Regions from separate parts of the Pirellula sp. SH-Sr6A genome, predicted to be linked through region 2. Evidence: riboswitches for the same ligand, from Rfam matches in the RefSeq annotation. Region 2 holds a riboswitch; the other holds the start of a gene.
The links. Region 2 has a riboswitch for cobalamin ahead of VN12_RS04810 (DUF1559 domain-containing protein). Riboswitches for the same ligand answer to the same signal wherever they lie in the genome.

Region 1 (4,655 bases), 100 kb from region 2:
AAACAGAGGACAAGAGTGTGCTGGACGGCAAGTTAAAGAATGCTCCGTCGGCATATGCCACCGCATACTTAGACGAGCCGTTCGCACCTGTTCCAGCGAAGGAACTGTATTGATTCGAAAAACCTGGGGTCGTGGTGTCAGTGTGATTGGAAACTGCGAAACCCCTCCAACTGCCATAGAGATCATTGTTGCTGTTGAAGAATTCAACACCGCTGACGGCGAACGTGCCATTTCGATCATTTCCACCGAAGGGCCCAGGTGTGGAAATTGCATTGCTTGTGGGGCCATTAAAAACACCAGATCCATTGAGCGGAAATCCCTCAAAATCGACGACAATGTCCGCTCGACCTAGTTGCGTCAGGGACACAACGAGTATCATTGCAAAGGCTAAACGCATATTGGTACTCCAAGTTGGAAAAATGGTTAAGGCAATTCCACAACCTCTTGCTTGGCTCGTGTGATCAGCTTGCCAAGAAGTTGTTTATCGATTGATTCAGAAACAAATAACGTTCGAGCATCCGCGAATAGAAACATCGCGCCACCTTCGTGAGCACTGCGGATTTCGTTATCACCAACCCAAGCGGTTGGGTCGTTGATGCCATGAGCGACCGCAAAGATATTGCGACCGTTGATCCACTGACGGTCTGGTCCACCAACGTCCTCTGAGACGGCAAGCGTATTGCTCAAACCGTCGATGACGTCGCTAAAACGGAATGCTCGTTCGTTAACAAAGAGCCCGTCATCCTGCTCTCGATCAACAATCAGTTCACCGAAGATGCCGCCGTAGCTGATTTGGCCCTTATTGGGTGTGAGGTCTGGTTCCGTCGGACACAAATAGATGGACAAGTCAGTTTTGGCTACGCTTGAGTTCTCAGGCGCATCGAATGGCTTATTCCAATTGATCTGCTGATGAAGATTCAGTTGCTCCACAAAAGGCAGTAGCATTGCAGACCATGCGAATTGGCGTCGGTTCGGAGGAGCGTTCCACGCTCTCCATTCAACGCATCCAGTAGGCAACGATTTGTGCGTGTCGTGATAGTTATGAAGTGCAATACCGACCTGCCTTAGGTTATTCTTGCAAGGCACCTTTCGAGCGGCCTCTCGGGCGGCTTGCACTGCGGGCAGCAATAGAGCAACAAGAACCCCGATAACGCCGATCGTCACAAGCAGCTCGACAAGCGTGAAGCCATCCGAGCGATCTCGCGAGCATAGAAGGCGAAGCCGGACCAAAGCTCGCTCAACAATTTGCTGCTTCACCGAATCATCGCTGCATGACCAGAGTGCAATCTCCGATCGATCTCTACCGCAACCGACGCAGACTTCCATCTCCGATAGTTGGCACTGGCGATTGCAAGGCGATGCAACTTGGTGGACCATATTTGACCCCTCCATGACGATCCCTATACGCTTTCTGTAGCTTTGCCTTCCGTGTCGCGTGATCTAGAATGCCGACGCCTACGAAAGGCAAAGCCCCCCATGCCCGCAATGGTGAGCAATGCTAGACTCGATGGCTCTGGGACTGCTGAGACATTCATAACTCCAACGCCAAGTCCAGTGCCCAATCGGAAATCAAAACCACCTGATCCCGTTGTTAGCCAGTTGTCGCGTATTGGATTGCCTAAGCTGTCGACGAACGCTCCGTTACCTGGTATGTCAAAGAGTCGGACATATTGAATGTTGTTCAAGTCGAGCAGACCGCCAGACACCAGGGTGTGCGAGGTCAATTCAGCGAGATCGAACGGCGTACCGAAACCTCCAGCATGTTTGCCTGCCAGGTTGTAGACGTTCGTGACGTCGTAACCAGCGAATGCTCCGCTCCCTTGGATCGGACCCGTGTTTCGACTGATGCTACTGAACCTTGCGAAGTCAATGCCGTTAGTTGAAACATCGACGTAGGCGAACTCGGCGAACAAGCCTGGAATACCATTCGAGTTAGTGCCAAAGGTAAAGCCGTTTTCGAATACTGCGAAGTCGTGCCCCAGACCGTTCCTGATTCCGGTCGGGAACGTGACTGTTAGAAATCCTGGTGAGAGACCATTAGCGATTTGAGTGGCGTCTAGGTCTCCGAGGCTGTTGAATCCACCTGTCTGATTGATGACCGAACTGCCTCGGGGCGCGAATGACGTTCGAGTTGGATCGATGAAATTTGCCCACTCCCGAAATCGGCTGTCATTGGCTGCAATGGCTGGATCGATCGCGTGAGTGGTCTCAGTGGGGCCTGAGAAAACAAGATCAGCTTTTGCTCTACCGCTTTGAATGCTAACGACTGCGAAGATGGACGCTAAAAGAAGCGTCTTGTGTTTTTGGATCATGGCACGCCTTTCATTCCATGCGCGCAGTCGCTAGCGGAATCCGGACCGCACCAAATTGATGCAACCAGATCACGGGGGCTTTTGAGCGAATGGACTAGCCAACGAATGGCTGTTACTGGCTTTGAATAAACGGGTCAGAAGATCAATGAAGAAGGCAATTGGGGCGTCGACCCCAACGAGACAAACAGCATCGATCAACTGCAACGATTGCCTCAATCCAGGAAGGCACGACATCGTCTAGCTCAAGGTAGGTCTTCTGACTCACCACCGTATCGTTCGCTCACAGCCTTCTCATCCGTTTCAACCCTGATTTGAGTCAGGCGGACAATGGCTCATTCCAAAGAAAGGAGCAACGATTGCAATCAGTTAAGATCACGGGTGGCACACAGCGGCCGGACCGTCCCGGAATTGCCTTCGGGAAGAAGACGCACCGGAGTTCCCTGTTCACCTTGTTGGCATCCAACAAGATCACCTTGAACAACATCAATATACGAAAACCAACTCGCTAGTCAATCACTCATTTCTGAGGAAGAAAGCTAACGAACCTGATCGCTTGCGAACCTCAATGCCATCGTTTGCGCAGACTCCCACTCGCCTTCGCCCGCCATCTCAAGGACCTTCTTGAAGGATGTGATTTCTTCACCACTGACCTTGCCTTCCGACTCAAGTTCCGCCAATCGCTCAACACATTCAGCGAGTCGCTTTTGGTTTTTCGTGTTGCACGCGGTATAAACCTGCTTGATGAACTCAAGTGATTCTTTTGAGGTTGCTTTCGGATGCTGACTGCACCCACCGAGCAGTATCGCAGCAATAACCAGCAATACACTATGCCTCCATAATGGAATGGAACCGCGATTACTAATCCTCATGAGCAAACACCTCCCCCTTGCCACAACTGCTCATCGCAGCCCACGTATCAAGATTTATCGTTGTGGCAACGTACCGTACGCTGCCATCACCCAAAAGTACATAGCCACCTCCTCCGTTCCAAGGTGCGTACATCTGACAAACATGACATGTCGGAAACGAAGGAGCGTGAATAACTCCAGGTTCGTCTGCAGCTGGACCGGAATGGCAAAGAACATACGTCGCGCCATGATCGCATTCGGTAAACGGAAATCGATTTGGGTCCTTAGGACATGAGAAGCTTCCAGGCACAACACCTGTCTTGCCTCTCTAGAAAGTGGAATTCCCGCTGATTAGGCTAACATAACCTGATCTTAGGAGGATTCCGATGCTCCCCGTGCGAAAACGTCATGGGGAGCTTGAATGGTTGGAGATGCTGCAGCTAACACGGCAATTGCGGGGTAAGCAGAGATTTGTTTGTTCCGATTCTTTTCAGACGGTAGAAACCGGTATACGGAAACACGACGTTCGAAGGCGCGGTCTGCGGAATCGCAAACGTCTTGGTCGCCACTCAGGCGACATCTACAGGCGACTGGGAACTTCATTGTCACGCTTTTAGAGACGTGACGGCGGTCGCTAAACTTGAATGTGGGCAGTTGGGAACTAATCTCAAAGCCTAGCGTCCCTGTGCAAATATTCTGCCCCGCCCGAGCTTTTCTCAGGAAATCCACTGTTTCGACGATGGCAAGCTTCCGCAACGTTTACACAACCCTCTTGCTCGCCACTGCCGGGGCAACGGACAGAGAACTCGCCCGCCAGCGCTCTAAGCTGTGATTTATGCAGAGCAAAAACCAGCGAACCAGCGCTTATATCACTCCAAAACAAAACGAGCTGAGCCTTGCGCACCGGTGATTTGTACCAAGAAACGAGGACAACCAAGCGAGCGAAAAGAATCGATGGATGACTGATTGACTGTCGCGAGATAGAAAATCGAGGTCGAACCATCTCACAAAACCATAGAAACACCCCAACAAATAGCCCGTTTACACCGAAGTGAGTCCAAGCACATCGATTGCACGAACTGGGCCTCAGAGAAACTCTCGCCGCACCATCAACTCGCCTAATAGCGCCGAGTTTTCGAACGCTTTTTTCCAAAAATGTTCTGCAGCGCCGAAGCGCAAACGCTCGCCCCATGCTACGGTCTGCCTGCTAAGTGCCCTGCGAATGCACGACATGACAACGCAGTCACCTCATGAAGTTTGGTTGGCAATTGGGGCGAAAGACCGCAAACCCCAGATGAGCTATCCCCCAATTCGCGTGGCGCGATTCTCTGGGGAGTCGAAACGATTCGGAGTACAGTATCGAACGATCGAAGGCGTGACGATTACGGTATACTCACCAGCGAAGACGATTGCGGACTGCTTCAAGTATCGCAATAAGATCGGCCTCGACGTTGCTATAGAGGCTCTCAAAGATTGTCTTCGTTCACGCAAGGCC
Region 2 (4,655 bases):
CTCCTGACCAAAATCGCAGAAGTTACCTTGCCGGCTCTTGAACACCGTGTGACATGATGGCCACCTGGAGCTGTTCGCCGTTCGGGTGTTGATCGGCGTGCTTTGATCAAAGAGGTTTCGGTGCCCAACCCAAATCGAATGCAGCCCCTCCGGTGCCTCCCCCAACACGACCGTATTGGATGACCCGTCGGTGATGTCGACCAATCCGATCTGACGCTCGCTTCCGAACAAAAGCACGCCCCGTCCACCACCAGACAAATCTCCTTGCTCGCTATAGTTGTTTTGACAATTCAAATTTGGGTAGCATCGCAGTCCGCGCTCTCCATAATTGCCGCCATAATCCGTTCGCCCAAAGAGAACCGTCGAATTGGGCGTATCTCCATTGGGACGTGCCATCACCGTCTTCGGCGCCGACGGACAAAGGTAAATGGGGATAGTCCTTGCACCCGCCACATGATTCACAGGATCGATATAAGGGAGCCGAAGATCCATCTCCTCGTAAATGGCTTGCTGCTCGATGAAAGGCAACAACACCGTCCCCCAACTCGGCCTCCAACGAGCACGAATCGCGGCCGAAGTCTCGCTCACGGAACCGGCCCCTCCAAAGGGAAACCTGTTGTAAAGACTGTGGTAGTTATGGAAACCGATCCCCATCTGCTTCAAGTTGTTGACGCACTGAAGCCGACGCGCGGCCTCCCTCGCCGCTTGCACGGCAGGCAAGAGCAATGCGACCAAGACGCCGATAATGGAAATCACCACCAATAACTCAACGAGCGTAAATCCAGACTTGGCTCCACCGCCGGGCTGGCCTTCTCCGCTTCGATGGGCACCATTGCTCAACAAGCTTGCCAATCGCTCCCGACTGGCCTCCACGATCGACTGCTTTACGCGGTCTGAAACCAAACTCCAAGCTCCGATCTCGGCGCGGGTTCGACCGCACCCCAAACACTGCTCCTCGGCATTCAGCTCGCACACTCGAATGCACGGGGACGACACCGAAGGGCGTAAACCATTCGAGCCGGCACCAGCCGGAACCGGTCGAACGCGAGTCGGGAAAACGGACGAAGTCACTGCGGGTTCAGGGCTATTCACGAGACGGCATACATCCATGGACCCGATGCGTACAGCGAGATGCCCATCCAGCCCAACCTGCGAACGATCGAATCGTCGCGCAGCATCGAACGGTAGGTACCTGACTTAAGAAGTACGAACTGGAGCCGTTAAAGGATTACAATGGACCAGCGGGTTGTTCCGCAAAGGAAGTCTGCTGCAACAGCCGCCCCAAACCTGGAGGGCACTTAGCTGTCTAGCTCTTAGTAGGTCTTCTGACTCACTGCCAACCATCCCTCATTGCCTTCTCACCCGAACAATCTCGAGCAATGGCGCTTCCAAAGAAGGAGCGATGGTTTGAAACGCGATTCGCGTTTCGGGCAGCACACAGCGGCCGGACCGTCCCGGAATTGCCACATCAATCGTAGCGCACCGGAGTTCCCTGTTTGCAAAATCGCTTGCGAGCGATCTGCCACCAAGAGCCCCCGAAGTGTAAACAATCGCGAGCAACCCGTCAATCGATTTGATTCCTTCCTGGCCAACGGAAAGAATCCCGTCCCACGCCGTGGTATACTGGCGTCTAGCCCCCCAGCCCCGCCGCAATCCGCGCTCCCACTTGCTTCCGAACTCCCTCCTTTTTCACCACCGATCTATGGTTACCGTTCTACCCAAACGACTTGCCACGCGATTCTCCTTTGCCACTGCCCTCACGCTTGCTTACTTTGGTGCATCGGTTGGTTTCTGCCTGGAATCCCCTGCCCCGTCGGCAGCTGCCACCATCGATTACTCCCGGCAAGTCCAACCGATCTTGACCAAATACTGCAGCGGATGCCACAACGACGACGATGCGGAAGCGGATGTGCAACTCCACTCGCTCGAAGCCCTGCAATCGTCGGACAAGGCAGCGGGATTGATCGTTCCCAAGAACGCGGCCGATTCCAAACTTTGGAAGCTGATCGAAGGTTCATTGGAACCTGTCATGCCCCCCGTCGACGAAACGCAACCCACGGACGTCGAGAAACAAATCCTTCGCGACTGGATCGATCAAGGTGCTTTGGGCGAATCCAAATCCCTTTCTCTTCGCGAGCGTTGGAATCTCCCTCGATCGTCATCCGCTTCGAATCCGCCAGGCCTTTACGCGATGGCTCCCGCCTCCTCCGATACTTGGATCATGGGATACCAAGACCATGTCGCCATCAAAAAATCCCAGTGGATGGAACGCCAGTCTCTCCCCATCACGGGGAGAATTACCAAACTGCGTTTTGCCAAAGACGGAAAGCAAGTGGCAATCATCTCAGGCATCCCCGGCTTGGGAGGACAAATCACCATTGCAGAATTCCAAAATGGAAGCTTGACCCATCGACGAACTATCGAAGGTCACTCGGATGCCATCTATGGCGTCGCGTGGAGCCCCGATGGTCAGTCGCTAGCGACATCCGGGTATGACAAGTCGGTGCGCCTGTGGTCGGTTGCCACCGGTGAGCTTGTGCGAACCTTCTCCGGCCACAATGGAGCCGTCTACGACGTCGACTTCGATCCCACCGGACAAGTTATCGCGACGGCGAGCGCTGACGAAACGATCAAACTCTGGCGCGTCGATTCCGGCGAAAGACTCGATACCATGGGTCAGGGGGAAGCCGAACAATACGCTGTTCGCTTTTCCCCCTCCGGGGACTCGGTACTAGCGGTTGGTGCCGATCGGCGTATCCGCGTCTGGAAAATCCAATCTCTGACCACTCCCACTGTCAGCCCAATGTTGCATTCGGTCTTTGCCCACGAAGCGGCTGTGGTCGCCGTCGCCTTCTCTCCCGACGGAACCAGAATCGCGACGGCTGGCGAAGACCGTTCGATCAAAGCTTGGACGTGGCCAACTATCGAACCACTCGGTGAAGCGGGACGGATCACCGATGTTCCGACCTCTCTCTTTTGGAAGGATGCCAAAACATTCGTCGCGTCATCGATCGACGGAAAGGTGCATCAGTTTGTTTCACCAAGCACTCCATCCCAGCCGATCAATCCAACCACCCCTCTGCCACCTGCCGCGTCGGAGAACCACTCTGTCTCGAATCCCAGTGAAGGCAAAACCAGTAAAGGCAATCCTAGTGATGGCCAAACGGTGCTCGAATTTGGGGAAGTAACTCAGACTCGCTCCCCTGCGACGGCCCAGCATCTCCAACCACCCTGCCGCGTCTCAGGGGCCTTGTCCGAATCGGACGCGAGATCTGCGGCCCCTGGAGACTGGTATTCCTTGGACGCCAAAGCGGGCGAGCCATGGCTCATCACTATCGAAGCCGCGACCCAAAAATCGCCGATGGATAGCTTTGTGGATATTCTCGATGCGAGCGGAAAACCGGTGCTCCGCACGCGATTGCAAGCCCTTCGCGAATCCTACTTTACCTTCCGCGGAAAAGACTCCACCATCGCAGATGACTTCCGCATGCATCGATGGGAAGACATGGAACTCAACGAATACCTCTATGCGGCAGGCGAAGTAGTGCGGTTATGGCTTTATCCCCGTGGTCCTGACTCGGGGTTCAAGGTCTACCCGGGGGAACGCAGTCGCTGGACCTACTTCGACACCACAGCGACGACCCACGCTCTCAATGAGCCCGCTTGGATTGTCCGAGAATTGCAAGCGAACGAAGCTCCCACCCCAAACGGACTCCCAGTCTTCCCGATCTACTATTCGAATGACGATGAATCGACCCGACGTCTTGGCAAGGACAGTCAATTGACTTTCACCCCTCCCGAAGATGGCCGCTACCTGATTCGCGTTCGCGATGCACGCGGGCAATTCGGGGACGCCTACCGATACCGTTTGGTCATCACGCGCCCCAACCCTCAGTTTTCACTCCAACTGGAACCTGCCGAAATCACCATGCGATCTTCGGGCGGAGCCGAGTTCAGCCTGGTTGCCAATCGACGAGAGGGGCATCGCGAACGCATCGACATCCGACCGGTCGACCTTCCGGTAGGCCTCGCGATGACCAGCGATCTAAACGTCGAATCGGACCAAATCCGATGCGTTGCCACCTTCACCGCGACCCCCGAAGCGTTTTCCAAACTGCCCGACGCGTTCTCGATCCAACTTGAGGCGACGTCCCACTCTGCCAACTACCCCCAGCCGCAGTCGGAAACCCTCACCTTGAAGGTCAAAAAAGTGGCCAAAGAAACCATGCCTCTTAAGTTGGTTGGGAAATCCGATCCCGATGACGCCGAACCCATTCGTGAATTTACGTTGCAAGCAGGTACGACTGGCGTCTTAAAACTCGTCATCGATCGCGGCAAACTCGAAGGGGATATCTCGTTCGGAAATGCGGAATCAGGACGAAACCTCCCCCACGGCGTGTTCGTGGACAATATCGGTCTCAACGGGCTCCTCATACCTGCCGGGCAATCCACGCGCGAAGTCTTTATCACTGCGGCCAAGTTCGTGCCTGAGCAAGTCCGCCACTTCCATATCAAAGCCAGTGTGGATGGCAATCCGACCACCCTCCCTGTCGCCATCCGTATCGTCCGCTAATCGGAATCCCACAGTTAAGTACCGATGGCCTCCTCCAAGCAGCCTCAGTGACCTTGCGTCCTATCCCTCTTTGAAGCTCCCC

Region 1: it holds a riboswitch for cobalamin, as region 2 does, so the genes downstream of both, VN12_RS05255 (PEP-CTERM sorting domain-containing protein) here and VN12_RS04810 (DUF1559 domain-containing protein) in region 2, are expected to answer to the same signal.

What each region holds. Positions count from the first base shown of each region.
Region 1 covers NZ_CP011272.1:1,368,069-1,372,723, forward strand. The annotation lists gene VN12_RS05245 (DUF4465 domain-containing protein) at 1-397, opposite strand, end outside; gene VN12_RS05250 (DUF1559 domain-containing protein) at 424-1,377, opposite strand; gene VN12_RS05255 (PEP-CTERM sorting domain-containing protein) at 1,401-2,312, opposite strand; cobalamin riboswitch at 2,541-2,803, opposite strand; gene VN12_RS05260 (hypothetical protein) at 2,849-3,181, opposite strand; gene VN12_RS26765 (H-X9-DG-CTERM domain-containing protein) at 3,171-3,314, opposite strand; gene VN12_RS05265 (hypothetical protein) at 4,392-4,655, shown strand, end outside.
Region 2 covers NZ_CP011272.1:1,264,501-1,269,155, forward strand. The annotation lists gene VN12_RS04810 (DUF1559 domain-containing protein) at 1-1,092, opposite strand, end outside; cobalamin riboswitch at 1,298-1,545, opposite strand; gene VN12_RS04815 (c-type cytochrome domain-containing protein) at 1,703-4,573, shown strand.